Regions from separate parts of the Shewanella sp. 1311 genome, predicted to be linked through region 1. Evidence: predicted binding sites of a transcription regulator. Region 1 holds the regulator's gene; each other region holds the start of a gene.
What was found. The regulator sigma-54, encoded in region 1, starts transcription at its own class of promoters, with help from an activator protein. The targets are predictions, from matches to a motif close to GTTGGCACGNNNNTNGNNT.

Region 1 (4,190 bases):
AATAACGTATTACTTGCCAGCCTAATGCTAATAATGAGCATGAGCGCCTTTGCTAAAGTCGACGACCTGAAACAGGAAGTCAAAATCAAGGCTGTGAGCCAAACGGCAGATATCAAGAACAACCAGATCATCTTCTTTGGTCCGGTTGAAGTCACCCAAGGTTCGATTAAAATCCATGCAGATCAACTGCGTGCATTTTCTGCCGAAGGTGAAAATAGCAAAATTTTAGTGGCCACTGGCAACCCTGCGACGTACAGCCAAGTATTAGACGATGGCCGTCCAGCCTCGGCGAGCGCGAAAGAAATTCGTTACGATATGGCGAGCCGCACCCTGACACTTAAAGGTTTAGCCTCGTTAGATCAAGCGGGCAGCCAAGTGACGGGTAATTTAATCCGCTACAACATCATCCAGCAAAAATTGATTGCCGAGAGTACCGGCAGTGGCGACGATCGCGTGATCACTATCATTCAGCCAGAAAGCTATCAAGATGATGCCAAACCAGACGCGCCAGCAGATAAACCTGTGAAAAAGCAGGACTCTAAATGACCCAAATCACCCTAAGAGCACAAAATCTGGCGAAGAGTTACAAGAGTCGCCAAGTGGTTAAAGACGTCAGTCTGACGGTAAAAACCGGTCAGGTCGTTGGCCTACTCGGCCCGAACGGCGCGGGTAAAACCACCACCTTTTACATGGTCGTTGGTCTGGTTAAAAGCGATAAAGGCCACATCTTTATCGACGATGATGATTTAACCGCAGATCCTATGCACCTGCGCGCCCGCAAAGGCATAGGTTACTTGCCACAGGAAGCCAGTATCTTCCGTAAACTGACCGTCCATGACAACATCATGGCCGTGCTTCAAACGCGTAAAGAACTAAAAAAAGAGCAAAGGGAAGAAGAGCTAGAGCATCTGCTTGAAGAGTTCCACATCACCCACATCCGTGACAGCCAAGGCATGTCATTGTCGGGCGGTGAACGTCGCCGTGTCGAAATTGCGCGGGCGTTAGCAGCAAATCCTAAGTTCATTTTGCTAGATGAACCCTTTGCTGGTGTCGATCCGATTTCGGTTATCGACATTAAAAAGATTATCGAACAGCTCAAAAGTCGTGGCCTTGGCGTGTTGATCACAGACCACAATGTCCGTGAGACATTAGATGTGTGTGAACATGCCTATATCGTGAGTCACGGAAACTTGATTGCCGAAGGAACACCCGCAGAGATCTTAGACAATCAGCAAGTTAGGGCTGTGTACTTAGGTGAACAATTCAGGCTATAGTTAATCAAGCGGAGCCAATGCAGGCAATTTATGCCACCATTGGACTCCACTCAAGATGATAACAAGCGACCTCATCCAACAATAATAACGTAGGGATCAGCGGTAACATGAAAGCGTCACTCCAGCTCAAACTGGGTCAACAGTTAACCATGACGCCACAATTACAACAGGCCATCCGTCTGTTGCAACTGTCGTCATTAGAACTGCAGCAAGAGATCCAGCAAGCCTTAGATTCTAATCCCCTTCTCGAGCTGGAAGAGGATCAATTCGACGCCACTAAAGACCCTGTAAACCAAACGCTATCCGATACGGATTTCAGTGAATCTAGCACCCTGCCGCCAGAAAAAGACAGCTCCACCATAGACACGGCAGAGTCCTTAACCAAAGAATCCATGCCCGACGAACTCCCCATGGACACCACTTGGGATGAAGTGTTCACCGCCTCTCCCAATTCTGGCCCCGGCGGCAGTCGTGAAGACGATATGCCCTTCCAAGGTGAGACCAGTGAAGGCTTGTATGAACACTTAGAATGGCAAAAAAACCTCACACCGTTTTCTGAAACCGATTTAGCCATTGCCACCGCCATTATTGATGCCATCGACGATCAAGGCTATCTCACCCAAAGCACTGACGAAATCCTCGAAGCCATGGGCAATTCTGAGGTTGAGCTCGACGAAGTCGAAGCTGTACTCAAGCGCATTCAACATTTTGATCCCATTGGTGTTGCCGCCCGCGATTTAAGCGAGTGCCTGTTGATCCAACTGTCGCATTTCGCCGCTGACACGCCCAACCTAGAAAACGCCCGCATGCTGATCAAAGATCATTTAGATCTGATCGCCGCCCGCGATTTTAGATTGTTGATGCGTAAGACTAAATTAAAAGAGGATGAGTTAAGAGACGGCATCGCGCTTATCCAAACCCTCAATCCCCGCCCAGGTTTATTGATTACGCCCAACGATGACGAATACGTCATCCCAGATGTGTCAGTGTCGAAGAAAAATGGCCGTTGGGTGGTTGAGCTTAATCCTGACTGCATGCCAAAAATCAATGTAAATCAACATTATGCTTCGATGGCGCGCAGCACTAAAAGCCAAGCCGATAGCCAATTTATTCGTGGTCATCTGCAAGAGGCTAAATGGTTTATCAAGAGTTTAGAGAGCCGTAATGATACCCTGTTGAAGGTGGCGAACTGTATCGTCCAATATCAGCAAGGTTTCTTTGAATACGGTGAAGAAGCCATGAAACCTATGGTGCTGAACGATATTGCCGAAGCGGTAGAAATGCATGAGTCGACCATCTCAAGGGTGACGACACAGAAATACATGCATACCCCTAAGGGACTTTTTGAACTAAAATACTTCTTCTCTAGCCACGTCGGTACTGACGATGGTGGGGAATGCTCATCCACAGCAATCAGAGCCTTCATTAAGAAACTGGTTGCAGCGGAAAACCAGAAAAAACCATTAAGCGACAGTAAGATGGCACAACTTCTGGCAGAACAAGGGATCAACGTAGCCCGCAGAACCATTGCGAAGTACCGAGAGGCTATGCTCATTCCGCCTTCTAATCAGCGTAAAAGTTTATAACCTACAGTGGATATCGGAGGACGTTTCTATGCAAATAAACCTGAGTGGACACCATGTCGAAATTACCGAATCGTTACGTGCATATGTAGAAGAAAAGTTTTCAAAACTTGAACGCCATTTCGAACAGATCAATAATGTGCACGTTGTGCTCAATGTCGAGAAAATGCAACAGATTGCCGAAGCGAGAATAAATCTTATCGGTGGTGAAGTTTTTGCTACTTCAGAGCATGCTGACATGTATGCCGCTATAGACGCCCTGATTGACAAGCTTGATCGTCAGGTTATTAAACACAAAGAGAAGTTAACAAAACACTAATAATGGAACTTTGTACCATACTGCGGCCGGAGTGCACTACCTGCGCCACTCCGGGCAGCAAGAAAAAGGTACTGGAACTCATCAGCGACTTAGTCGCTGCCCAGTACCCGACCCTCTCATCTCAAGAGATATTCGAAAGCCTAGTGGCGCGCGAAAAGATGGGGAGCACAGGTATAGGTAACGGCATCGCCATTCCACATGGTCGACTAGCCGATATAGATCAGCCCATTGCCATACTCATTAAGTGTGAAGAGCCGATAGCATTCGATGCTATCGATAAGCAACCTGTTGATATTTTATTTGCACTACTGGTGCCTGCAGACCAATGTCAGCAGCACTTAAGTACCTTGTCTTGCATGGCCGAAAAGCTGAGCGACAAGCAAATATTAAAGCAATTACGCAAGACGCATGATGAAACGGAACTCTATCAGGTAATCACTGGATGAAACTGGTCATAGTGTCGGGCCGCTCAGGCTCAGGCAAATCTGTCGCCCTAAGGGTACTCGAAGATCTCGGCTATTATTGTGTCGATAACCTTCCCTTGCCCTTAATCGGCACTTTGCTTGAGCAACTCAAAGGCAGTAACGATCTCGTCGCCATTAGTGTCGACGTGCGTAACATGCCTGAGCAGGACAAGGTCTTAGTAAAGCAACTCGCGAGCCTGCCTCCTGATACTGAGTTAACCAGCTTCTTCCTCAATTCCAGCGATAAAATTCTGCTCAAGCGTTACAGCGAAACCCGCCGTTTGCACCCTTTGTCGAAGAGCCAAGTCTCTTTGCAAGAAGCGATAAAACTGGAAGGGAAGCTGCTCGAGCCTATGTCAAAACTGGTCGATCACTACATAGATACGTCGAACCTGAATATCTATGATTTAAGCGACCAAGTCAGACAAATTCTGCTCGGCAGCGTTGATAAAGAGTTAGTGATTAACTTCGAGTCCTTTGGCTTTAAGCACGGTATGCCAACCGAAGCCGACTTTATGTTCGATGTACGCTTCCTGCCTAACCCACACTG
Region 2 (4,190 bases), 880 kb from region 1:
TTAAACGTATATGGCAAAACCTCTTTGGTAAACGTTAGTTGGCGTGAGCTTGACGCTATCTTGCTGCGAGTTCTCAGCCTTCAATCATGTTTAGCCAGAGCGTGAACGCTCAACCACACTTAGTTTGAGTGTGAACGCTCAACCTAAGCGTGGCTTATCTTAGGTTGAGGTCTTTGGCGAGATAAGATGATGTTACTGATGATCCCAAGACAGATTCGATACTATGCGGCAAGGCTCGCAGCGAAAGTGGAACATATCCAATAAAGGTTCATCGAGTTTCCAATCATGACTGCCACAACGTGGGCAAGGTCGGGCTTTTTCTGAGGCCAAATCTCGGCCGCCGACGCGGTATAAGTAGTAATAGGTCGGGATTTTAGTGAGATATTCGATACGGCCGCGCAAATCCCAACCTCTGCGAAATAAATCACTGTCCGTACTCGATAATTCCTCAAGTGCGGCAAATTCTGCTTTGGTGGCCGCCGCCATTTGTAACTCGTCACAGGCTTGCCATTCGCTCTGCCAACGGATAATGCGTTTGTGATCGCCATTAAAGGTTGCTGGGAGTCGATATAAAGGAATGGGCAATAGATTATCGCCGCTGCGCAGGGGCGAGCACATGTGCACAAAGCTGGTATACAGCAGTTGCCAGCTGGGTGTGTCAGTATTGCTGACCTCAGAATTAATGTCCTGACCGATAAACTTTTCTCGCGGCGCGAGTAGCTTAGCGTCGGTTAACTCTGCTAAGGCTTTTTTGACCCAAGGGCTGTGATATTTATGCGCTAAACTGCTTTTCTCTGGCATAAGTAAACGCACTCTAAACTCACCGTCATTAAAGGCGACCGCAAATTCTCGCCCTAAGATTTGGCCATTAGCTCGATAGGCTTCAAGGAGCTGATTAATGGCTTTTTCGGCGGCAGAAATCGTAGTGTCGGCGAAGCATTCGAAGCGCAGTTCAGTGACAAACATTAAGCGGTTTTTCCTTGGGATTCTAATAAGTTGATGCGTTGTTTTAGTTCAAGCAGTTCGTTTTTCAATTGCATGATTTCTGCTTTTTGCTGCTCAGCATGACGTTCAAAATATGCCTGTTGTATCTGCAGGCGATCGGCAAGCAGCGCAAGCGTCAAGGTATCGTTAGTTGCTGCGGCTTCGATTGTCGGGCTGAGGGCTTGTAACTCGGCTAAACGCTCACGATCCGCCTTAGGCATAGATTTAAATTGCTGCAAGCCTTGGATCAATATCGGTAAAGGTAGGCTGCTACCTAAACGGGTTTTAATTAAGGCAAGGCTCGGTACTTTACCGCAGGCTTCGAGCGAACGTGCAGCCGCTAATACTTGGTCAAGTGGACTCATAATTAGCAAAATTCCTTAATTTGTTGGATGATTTAAACTAATCTCAAAAGGTTGCGTAAGTTTTTTCATTTAAAAACAGTGTGTTGTCATTTGGCATCTATTTTGCCTATTGTCCTGCCTAAATCGCTTTTTCAAGCAAAAATAATAATCACACAGGATGTCACATGATTAACCATAAATTGAATAACAAACTTATCGCCATCACTTTTTTAGGGCTTGCAAGCTTAGGTCTTAGCGGCTGTGTGGTCAATGTCGGTGATGGCGAATCGGGTTGGGATAGCAGCGAATCATGGGAGAAAGTGCAGGATAAAAACCGCACTAACTTAACCAAACTGAGTTTAGGGATGCCCAAAGATCAAGTGATGATCTTAATGGGCACCGCTGATTTTAGTGAAGCCTACATTCAACAAAGTGCTCAACAAGGTGAATCGAATAAAGAAGTCTTAGTGTTGTTTTATCGTACCCAGCGCAATAATGGCGATGGAAAAACCACTAAGGACGAATGCACACCTATCGTGCTGAGCAACAATGCCTTAGTGGGTTGGGGTGAAACGGCTTACAGTAAAATTTAACCCGCGAGTTTTATAGCTTACGTAGCTGAGTATCGAGTTGCTCAATGGGCTCAGTCCAGAGTGCGTCAGCTTCTAGGCCTTCGATGATAAAGCTCTTTTGTGCAGGGGTCCAAAAGGGCGCTTGGCTTAGATGGATGTGATGGTCGATATCATGGGTTGCAATAAATTGCGCTATGGCTTCATCGCTACTGTCTAAACCGAGTTGCTCGAATAAGTGGCTTAGGTCTACTGGAGTTGTATCCATCATTATTTCCTTTTCAGTATAGTGCCTTCGTTTAGAGTAAGCGCCTGATTGAAAAATGCAATCTATGATTAAAATTTGCACTTTTCCGTTTCCTTGGTAAATTAATTGTTACTCATAAAAAGTGTGAGCTAAGTCAAGGAATACTAATAATGGACAATGAAACCTTGGAAGACTGCCGTGCAGTCTATTTGACCGCGGAAGACTTACGCATTGCCGCCTCTATCCTCTATAACGCTTACCATGATGACCCTTTTTTTGTCGATTCACTTTTCACCTCAGATAAAGCCGCTTACGAGCAAAAACTGCGCGCCGCGATCCGCGAAGAACTCAATACGTTATGGCAACAAAAACAAGCACTCATAGGTTTGTTCGACCATGACAGACTGGTTGGTTTAGCCTGTGTGGTAACGCAAGAAGTGCCTTTGGGAGAAGGGCGTTACTGGCATTGGCGCTTAAAGATGTTGTTAGGTACTGGCTGGCAATCGACCCAAGCTTTGATGAAAAAAGAGTCCAGTATTGTCGAACTCTTACCCAGTAAGCACTGCGGTATTTTGCAGTTTATCGCCCTTGCACCGAACGAGCAGCATAAAGGACTCGGACATAAGTTAGTGCAAGCGATAGTGAGTTGGTGTGATGAACAGCCGGATTTGGATGGTATTGGCGTGTTTGCCGCCCAGGAGAGCCATCTGCAGTTATTTACCCAGTATGATTTTGTCTCTTTAGGCGAGCTCAATATCGGCAGTGTCCATGGTCAGTTATTATTCTATTCGGTTCAACAAGATGACTCACTCTTATAAACGGTTCGCCGATTTCTATCCTTTCTATTTATCCCAACATCAGCACCCGACTTGCCGGCAATTACACTTTATTGGCAGTTGTTTGGTCCTGCTGCTGATTGGCATTGCCTTGGTTTCACAAGCCTGGTGGCTATGTTGGTTTATTCCGGTCGTTGGCTACGGTTTTGCGTGGGTGGGACACTTCGTATTCGAGAAGAATCGACCCGCGACATTTCAGTATCCCTTTTACAGTTTGATGGCTGATTGGATAATGTTTGCTCAGATGATCAGCGGCTTTTTTAAGCGTTAAAAAAGCCGTCCGAGTGAGATGCCCATGCCCGTGTGAGAGATCGCTTACAAACGCTGTAGGACATAATGTTTTCTTTTTGATTGTTTTTTGTTCTATTATGTTTAATTTTAAATAGAATCATTTGCTTATGTTTATTTAGTTTATGTTTGACCGTAATTTCTTTTGTAGTCCGTTCTTTGAGCCGAACAAAAAAGTCATGGTTAACGTAGAATTCACTCATGGCCAAAGCAAATGGATAGCAAGGAAAGCGAAACAGGCCAAAGGGACGCAAGAAGCAACGAATTAAGATTTCAAGGTTGAAATCGCTGACGGTAGGAAAACTGTCATTCGCCTAGGATAGGCTAAGGAAAAGCAGGATTGCTTTTCAAGGATGATTAGAGACAGTGAGTCGTATCGTCAGGACGATGAATTTCAGGAAGAATACAGGACACGCTTAAGGATTAAGCATGAACTCGAGACAGGATGTGTCGAGACAAGGATAAAGTATAAGGGTGAACAGCTTGTACTACTCTATGGAAGACAAATTTTTGCAGGATGCAATAGGAAAAAGTCATAGGAAGTGACAGGCTCTGTAAAATGGATTTACAGGTCAAAGGACTGAGTGTTATCTCACGCAAGTTTGATACACAGGGACGAAAAGGAATTACAGGGACGACGCAGGACGCAAGCAGACGCATGGATGGTGCAGGGAGCACAAATCGAGCAGGACGGCTTACAAAGGATAAATGGGGCGCACTTTAGTTGCGCCCTTTTCTTTGGTTCATTTTCAGCATTAATCTTGCTTTGCCAAGCTATAACGCTATTCACATTGACTTTTTAACTCTGCTTAAAGACTTCTCACCGCAAAGCATGTTTACCAGTCTTACTTCTCTTATTGCCCAATAATTTACTCTCTGTGTGCTGGTCATGCGCGAATGAACTTTGAGCGATAGCGGTTTA
Region 3 (4,190 bases), 2.4 Mb from region 1:
AATCCCAGGGTTACAACGGACCATGTCAAACTCATCCGTTAAACCAGCAATAGATTCTGATGCACCGAGAAATAAAATCCCTTTTGGATTAAGAGCGGCAGCGAATTGCCGCAAAATTTTTGCCTTTGCCTCAGGCGCAAAATAAATCAGCACATTGCGGCAAAAAATAATGTCGAACTTACCAAGTAAGCTATAACTTTCAAGCAGATTATGTGCCCTAAAGTTCACCAAACGCTTAACATTATCCTTTAACTTCATATTGCCTGAAGGCAAAGCATCAAAAAACTGACGCTTACGCTCCTCGGATAAACCGCGCGCTAATGCCAAGCTATCGTACTCAGCATTTTTGCAACGTTCCAACATGGAAGGCGACAAATCCGTGGCTTGAATTGACGCACTACCCGCAAGCGCACCAGGCTTCTTCTGTTGATACTCAAGAATCGTCATCGCCAATGAATAGGGTTCTTGCCCGGACGAACACGCTGCCGACCAAATCTTAAGTGGACGACCTAAACGACTGTACTCAGGTAACAAAACGTTATGCAATAACTCAAATGGATAACGATCACGGAACCAAAGGGTTTCATTGGTCGTCATAGCATCGATCACTTCAGCCCGAAGCGCACGTTCCGTAGGCTTCATCGAATGCTTAACCACATCGGATAAGGATGGCAGGTTATATTTCCCCATCAGAGGAGCAAGACGACTGCGCACCAGATATTGCTTATTTTCACCCAGTACGATGCCGCTGTGTTGCTCTAAGAACAACCTAAATTGATTATATTCAGCTTCAGCGAGTGATTTATTTGGCACATTCACATCCTAAATCCTATAGCAAGCACCAAAATCAGTGCGAAACCATCATGTTATAAAGTCGAGATTATAGCGTAAAGCGTATCTAGGTACTAACTACTGCACTTACAAACTTAAGTGTTTATTCACGGCAGCAGCCAGTTCGTCGGGATTAAACTTAGCGATAAAGTCATTGGCCCCCACTTTTTGAACCATTGCCTGATTGAATACACCACTTAACGATGTGTGCAGTACCACTTTAATATGCTTGAGCTTAGGATCATCTCGGATCTCAGCGGTCAGGGTATAACCATCCATTTCAGGCATCTCAATGTCTGAGATAATGAGAGGGATTTCATCGGCAACATTGTCCATTTCTTTGGCGATTTCTTTAAGCTTATCTAATGCTTCTCGACCATCTTTTGCGGTATCAATTTGTAAGTTCAATGACTCGAGTGAACGAATAATTTGCTTACGCGCCACGGCAGAATCATCGATAACCATAATATGGTAATGCTGGGTTCTGTCGAGGGTCAGCTTTTCATTGGCTTCTTCACTGATGGCAGTTTTAACCGGTGAAATCTCATCTAAGATTTTTTCTACGTCGAGAATTTCAACCAATTCACCTTCTATCTCAGTTACTGCCGTCAGATAAGAATAACGACCAGCACCTTGAGGCGGAGGCATAATCGCTTCCCAATTCATGTTTATAATCCGCTCAACAGAACTGACCAAGAAACCTTGAACGCTGCGGTTATATTCAGAAATAATGATGAAACAGTTTTCAGTACTCGCTAAAGGTCTACCACCTGTTGCCGCACTCAGATCAATAACTGAAATAGTCGTACCGCGAATATGCGCGACACCTTTAACATAAGGATTAAGTTTAGGCAAAGTTGTCAGTGGCGGGCACTGCAGTACTTCTTTCACCTTAAACACGTTAATCCCAAACCGTTGACGACCGTTTAATTTAAAAAGCAGCAATTCTAAACGGTTTTGGCCAACGAGCTGGGTTCGTTTGTTGACTGAATCAAGAATACTCGACATAACTCTGCCTTGTTGTTCTGTTTATGTACGGCCCTATGACTCGTTTGAGTATAGGCATATTAATTGCTTACGTCTTATCTATCGATAAACATAGTCGAAACTGAGTCAATCTTCTGACAGTAATGCAAATTATTATTACAGTGGTCAGCTTCGAACTTGATAAAAGTATAGGTGCATTCTGGCGTTACAAGCTAGTCTCTTCATTATGAAAGTAAATTTAGTCTGTTTTTTTAGTGTTTTCGCCCTCTTCATGCCCGTTTTTGCGAGTGCAGAGCCTATTGTTCCCACCGTATCGGCCATCTCAGAATTAGCTAAAGCGCTTATTTCAGAAAAGATATCCGTGCCAGCGAATGCCAAAGTCGATATTTCGCCGCAAATAGTTGACGCAAGAATGCTGCCGTCACAATGTTCGTCGCCAATTCAGGTTGAATTGGCTAGTGACAGGGAAATTAGCCGTAATAACACCCTAAAAGTCAGCTGCAATACGCAAGAGCTCGCTTACCCTTGGCAGATTTATATGTCGGTTAGAGTGGATATTTTATTCCCCGTTGTTGTCACAACTGAAACCTTAGCGCCTGGCGAACTCATCTCCCCTAGCCAAGTTGAAATCCGTTACATTGAGCAAAATAGTTTACGAGGCGCTGAATTTGATGACCCAAGTAAATTAGCTGGTGTGCGAGTCAAACGACGCGTCTCGAAGGATTATCCTATATTGAGCAATAACTTATGCTTTGTGTGTAAAAACGACTCGGTATCTATTTATGTTCGTTCTAACTCATTCGAACTTAAAACTGCGGGCGAAGCCCTACAAGATGGCAATAAAGGCGATCGGATCAGAGTCAAAAATAGCAGTTCAAACAAAGAACTAGATGCTATAGTCACGGGCATTGGCGAAGTTGAAGTAAGAATGTAAAATATTCTAAAGCTTTTTTATAAGCTGCCGATACCCCAGTTAAGAAATCCCGTACACACGACGCTGGAGCCGAAAATGGCAATTGATATTAGCAAACTCAACACTGCAACGACCACACAAGTTCGTTCAGGTGCAACTAAAACTAGCAGCGATCAATCTGCTCAAGTTGCCACAAAATCGACAACACCACAAAGAAGCGACTCAGTGGTGATTACAGCGCAAGCACAACAACTTCAAGGAGCTCAGACTAAAATGGCGAGCCTTCCTGAAGTTGATCAAAAGAAAGTGGCCGAAATTAAACAGGCTATCGCCGAAGGCCGCTATAAAATTGACCCTGAAAAGTTGGCTGCCAATATTGCAAGTTTTGAAGCCGAACTTAATGACTTGAATAAAGAGTAACTATGACTGAAATAGCTAAACTGGTAGATCTACAACACGCCCATTTGGCTGTTCTTAAGCAAATAATACTCAAGGAAAAAGGCGCTTTGGTTGACCAAAACGCCGATTTACTGCTTTCTCTTGCTAACGAAAAATCACAATGTCTAAAAGAACTCAAGACTAATGACGATATTCTGGCAAACCACACTGATAAGTCTCAACTCACTCAGCAAAGTGAACTCGTGCATAAAATGGCCGTTGTCAAAGACGCATTAACTGAATGCAAAGAACTGAACGATCAAAATGCCAGTTTAATTGAGATGAATTTAGCCAGTCTCAATCGCTTCGCTCAAGCTTTACAAGCCAGCAGAAACGCCTCCAGCCTTACGTATAACGATAAAGGCAAGACCTCAACTATCTCAAGTTTAGGTAATGATTTAAAGGCCTAACAGGCGCATCAATTCCCACTCTGTATTTCCCGCTTCTAAGCTCTGCTCTGATTAAAGATTAGACTTTGATACTTGTGCAGGAAAAGAAAAGCCGCATAACTACTCGCATAGTACGCGGCTCAATAGAGTCATGTAGAAATGACTAGAAATACGTGACTTCTTTCACTCGCTGTGGACGACTCTGTTGTTGATACAGCGCCCATACCTGTGAAAAATCCAGTTCTAACTCAGTGACATAATGATCGCCTGCCGGATAACTCTTAACGACCCGCGCCCCACGGATCACGCCAGAAACCGACGCTTTAACATTATCGTCCGTCAACATCCAATCACTGACACTGCTGTTTGCCGTTATTTTCTGCCCATAAACTTGTTCTGCTAATTCACGATAGGCCACAATTTTTGATGCTTGCATGGCCATCAACACTCTTTGTGATTGCTCTTTAGCCGGTTGAGTCGCTAAGGGCGCATATCCTATGGCCGTTAACTTAGGAAAACTCGGCGGCGGCACATCTTCCCATTGCACATATCTATCTTTAGCAGCGCAGCCAGTTAGCATTAGCGCCGCAATAACTAAAAGGTAGCGTTTCATTTTCCGTCTCCTAAAACAC
Region 4 (4,190 bases), 2.4 Mb from region 1:
TGAATAAACTTCCCTTTGAGCTACCATTTGAGTTAGATACGCTGCAACAACTCATTGATACTCATCATCTTAAGTTGCAGTATCACATTCTTGCCGACATTCCATTTCGTCACGAACATTTTCCTCTCTACAGTGTTGAACTGGGCGGGGGAGATAAGCCCTGTCCGACAGTACTCTTTGTGGGCGGCGTGCATGGGGTTGAACGTATTGGCTCTCAAGTCATCTTGGCATTGCTGAACAGTTTGTTGCAGCGACTGGTGTGGGATAAACACCTACAGCAGATGTTAACGGGAGTGCGGCTAGCTTTTGTCCCAGTGGTGAATCCCGTTGGCTTATTTATGGGAACGCGAGGTAATGGCAATCAAGTGGATTTGATGCGTAACGCCCCGATAGAATCCAGCGAAAAAGTCTCCTTTATGGTGGGAGGGCAGCGGATATCGTCGCGGCTGCCTTGGTATCGCGGCATGGGGGGAATGGAGCTTGAAACCGCCGGTTTAGTTGCCTATGTACAGCAATTGCTTAGCCGCAGCACCAGTTTGATTTCCCTCGATGCTCACTCAGGCTTTGGCTTGAGTGATCATATTTGGTTCCCCTACGCCCATACGCGTACCGCCTTCGAAAATGCCAATTATATTTTTCATCTAAAACAATTATTTGAACAAAGTTATCCCCATCATGGCCATTATCGGCTCGCACCCCAGAGTCAGTTTTATCGCACCCATGGGGATATTTGGGATTACCTCTATCGCCAACATCAAGTGGCCGATCCCCATGCTCAGGTACCGTTTCTGCCTTTGACATTGGAGATGGGATCCTGGGCTTGGATAAAGAAAAACCCAAGGCAAATATTTAATTTTGCAGGTTTTTTCAATCCGCAGAAAACACATCGTCACCACAGAATTTTACGCAGGCACACAGTGCTGATGCAATTTATGATGGAAGCGGCCTACGCCCAATCGTTAGAGCAGTTAACGCCTGAACGTTTGACTGAACTCACTGAGTGCGCGCGGCAGTATTGGTATCGGGAGCCACAGTCATGACAACTTGGGTGTTATTGCGGGGATTAATGCGTGATCAGCGCCACTGGAATGGCTTCGATCAGCGACTGCGACAAAAGGGGCTGCGAGTACTGACACCGGATTTGCCAGGTAATGGGACGCTATCCCATGAACTAAGCCCACTTAAGATTGCTGACTATGCCCATGCCGTGTGGCTGCAATTGGATGAGCAGGTACAAGAAGGAGAAGCCATTTACCTTCTCGGCTTGTCTATGGGCGGTATGTTGGCGCTGGAAATGGCGCTCCAGCGGCCTTGGCAGATAAGGCATGTTTTTGTATTAAACAGCAGTGCGGCGAATTTATCGCCTTGGTATCAAAGATTTAATCCACTGAATGCATTGAAGGCGTTTTGCTTGCGGGCTCGGGGTAAAGCCTTACATCCCATCGAGTCGACAATAGTGCGTTTAACCAGTTTTCGCCATCGGCGAGATTGCGATTTAATTGCCGAATGGAGTGAATTTCGCCGTGAATCCTCGCCAACTATTCGTAACGCCTGGCGGCAACTGTGGGCGGCTTTTCAATATCAGTGTCCATTGACCGTGGAAGTGCCGATAAGTGTGCTCTGCGGTGACCGTGATGCGTTGGTGAGCATGGCATCGAGCAAAGCCTTGGCACAGCACTTTCACACGGATTTGATAGTATTAGCGTATTGCGGCCATGATGCGGCCATTGATGCCCCTGCAAAACTGGCACATTATCTGTTGGCGATTGTGGCGCCGACTAAGCCGCAAGCAGAGGTTCAAGAGGATGATGAACCTGCCCATGCGCAATATGCCCATACTCAATACAGTTGCAACGATTTACTGGAGGAAGAAATGGCCTTTAACGAGGCGATATTTTCAGTGTGGGATGAAAAAGCGCTATCCATTCTCCACAGTAAATCATCGGCAATGAACAGCGCTAAGACGGGTAACTCACTACCGATCAGGCTTTAGCCACGACGGTTTGACCTATCGGTGTTAGGCTAAGTAACGCCAATTTAAGATGCTGTATTCCAAAGGGAATACCGATAATTGTCACAAAACAGGCTAAGGCATGGACCAGGTGGCCTATGGCTAACCAGATCCCAAACAGCAAGAACCAAATAATGTTTCCCATCATGCCTAGGACACCCGTACCTAAATCATCACGACCGGTTAAGTGACGACGGCTGATTTGTTCTTGGCCAAAGGGCCAGAAGGTCATTTCACCGATAACAAAGCAGGCGCGGCCAAAGGGAATACCAATAATGCTGATAAAACACAGGATACCTGCGAGCCACCAAGCGAGTCCCATCACAAATCCACCGAGCACAAACCAAGCGATGTTGAATATTAAGCGTAATACTGCCATTGAAAACTCCTTATGTTACTTTTTTAGCCTTTATCGTTAGCTGTAATGAATGCTGTTAGCTTTGATAAGCTGAATATATACCAATGACTAAGCGAGAAACGTGCCAATTATTTGGCTATTAATAATCAATGACTTAGTTCTATCCGTTTAAGCTTCATTTGTGATTTTTACTAATTCTTCGCTAAATTGCTAATTTCTTAAGAGCAGAAGAGCAAAGGCGGCGTTACACTAGCCATTCCATCGAATGGCTTAAAAGCCTGAGTATTTAATCGTTTGAGTAGCCTGATGTTTGCAAATTCCCCCGTCGATATTTTTGCCTTTGCTGGTCGAGAAATATTTCTAAAACGTGATGATTTATTGCATCCAGCGTTTAGCGGCAATAAAGCGCGTAAATTCGGCTACTTTTTAGATCATGAGTTTGCAGGCATCAACAAGGTGATAGGTCATGGCTCACCCTTAGCAAACTCTTTGTATTCCCTATCTACATTGGCCAAGATGAAAGGCTGGCAGTGTGATTTTTATGTTGACCATATTGCCAGTCAAATAGTCAAGCATCCCACGGGGAATTACGCTGCGGCATTGGCAAATGGCGCCAATATTATCGACTTAAGTGAGTTAATGGCGCAAAAGCTGGCGTTTACTCAGTCGCAGGGTGAACCTCAGGTTTTATCTGGCCACAATGTTAGTTGTGAACCTGCTTTGCAAACGGGTAGTGCGCGACTGAGTTGCCAAGAGTATATCGAGACTCAGGTACTCGCGAATGAGCCGACGGCGCTTTTTATCCCAGAGGGCGGGCGTTGTTCCTACGCTGAATACGGGGTAAATGTATTAGCGCAAGAAATAGTGCAATTTGCGCAGGCGAATGATTTAGTCGATTTAACGGTATTTTTACCGTCGGGGACGGGGACGACGGCGTTATTTTTAAATCAGTACTTTATTCGTCAACAAACGGCGATTCGCGTTGTGACTTGCGCTGTGGTGGGCGGCGATGATTATTTACGTTTGCAATTCTCTATGCTTAATCCAAATACTCTCGAGCATCCACAGATAGTGAATGTCGGCAAAAAATATCACTTTGGTAAACTTTACCCTGAATTTTATGCCATGTGGCAGCGTGTTTGTGCCTCAGGGATTCAGTTTGAATTACTCTACGATCCCTTAGGTTTTATTGTGCTTGAGGATTATTTACAGCGTAGTGAATTAGGTCATGTGATGTATCTGCATCAAGGCGGAATATTAGGGAATGAGACCATGTTGCCGCGTTATCAGCGTAAATTTGCTGGGACATGGGACTTTTCAAAGAATAGTAATATAACCAGCGCAATAGATTAAGACCGCTTCTTTAAGACTGCAGATGGTTTCTTAAGATAGTAGATGGTTTCGCTTAAGGATTTTATAGGTACGTTGGCCTATCTTTTCGAGGTGTTTTAAATCTTTTAGACTAGGTTTTGCATCGCAAAATTGCCAATAGCTGATTTCAGCATCTAACATTTCTAGCATTTTTTTCGAACAACCTAAACATTGTCCTTGGCACAGTTGTGCTTCCGCTAAATTGAGCGGAATTGTCGCTTTGATCTGGCTTATCAAGCTTTGCATGGCGATTTGGGTATTGGGTTTTGGCATAGATGAGGTGCTGAACAGTATTCATGGGGACGAATATTAGCGGATGCTGCAGTGGAAGTCGGTGATCTAAGCTGTATTTGACTCATTTGGTTCGGCAGGTATCTGTGTGAGAGAGATACAGCCTGAACCAAATGTGTTCGTCATGATGACGTAAAAAAGGATAGCGTGTTCGTGACA

Region 2: AC5YB3_RS18765 (DUF3192 domain-containing protein) is a predicted target of sigma-54. The motif match lies at 1,439-1,457, and genes of this name have one in related genera.
Region 3: flgA (flagellar basal body P-ring formation chaperone FlgA) is a predicted target of sigma-54. The motif match lies at 1,890-1,908, and genes of this name have one in related genera.
Region 4: AC5YB3_RS02770 (YccF domain-containing protein) is a predicted target of sigma-54. The motif match lies at 2,480-2,498, and genes of this name have one in related genera.

What each region holds. Positions count from the first base shown of each region.
Region 1 covers NZ_CM181686.1:3,391,477-3,395,666, reverse strand. The annotation lists gene lptA (lipopolysaccharide transport periplasmic protein LptA) at 1-546, shown strand, start outside; gene lptC (LPS export ABC transporter periplasmic protein LptC) at 1-5, shown strand, start outside; gene lptB (LPS export ABC transporter ATP-binding protein) at 543-1,274, shown strand; gene AC5YB3_RS15190 (RNA polymerase factor sigma-54) at 1,382-2,860, shown strand; gene hpf (ribosome hibernation promoting factor) at 2,889-3,176, shown strand; gene ptsN (PTS IIA-like nitrogen regulatory protein PtsN) at 3,179-3,622, shown strand; gene rapZ (RNase adapter RapZ) at 3,619-4,190, shown strand, end outside.
Region 2 covers NZ_CM181686.1:4,271,367-4,275,556, forward strand. The annotation lists gene syd (SecY-interacting protein) at 1-38, shown strand, start outside; gene AC5YB3_RS18755 (Zn-ribbon-containing protein) at 193-966, opposite strand; gene AC5YB3_RS18760 (hypothetical protein) at 966-1,349, opposite strand; gene AC5YB3_RS18765 (DUF3192 domain-containing protein) at 1,514-1,921, shown strand; gene AC5YB3_RS18770 (DUF2789 domain-containing protein) at 1,932-2,165, opposite strand; gene AC5YB3_RS18775 (GNAT family N-acetyltransferase) at 2,315-2,962, shown strand; gene AC5YB3_RS18780 (Mpo1-like protein) at 2,946-3,251, shown strand.
Region 3 covers NZ_CM181686.1:990,719-994,908, forward strand. The annotation lists gene AC5YB3_RS04460 (CheR family methyltransferase) at 1-819, opposite strand, end outside; gene AC5YB3_RS04465 (chemotaxis protein CheV) at 919-1,839, opposite strand; gene flgA (flagellar basal body P-ring formation chaperone FlgA) at 2,045-2,752, shown strand; gene flgM (flagellar biosynthesis anti-sigma factor FlgM) at 2,828-3,151, shown strand; gene AC5YB3_RS04480 (flagella synthesis protein FlgN) at 3,154-3,579, shown strand; gene AC5YB3_RS04485 (LPP20 family lipoprotein) at 3,722-4,171, opposite strand; gene AC5YB3_RS04490 (FlgO family outer membrane protein) at 4,168-4,190, opposite strand, start outside.
Region 4 covers NZ_CM181686.1:593,686-597,875, reverse strand. The annotation lists gene AC5YB3_RS02780 (M14 family zinc carboxypeptidase) at 1-1,040, shown strand, start outside; gene AC5YB3_RS02775 (alpha/beta fold hydrolase) at 1,037-1,993, shown strand; gene AC5YB3_RS02770 (YccF domain-containing protein) at 1,983-2,390, opposite strand; gene AC5YB3_RS02765 (pyridoxal-phosphate dependent enzyme) at 2,676-3,722, shown strand; gene AC5YB3_RS02760 (hypothetical protein) at 3,753-4,013, opposite strand.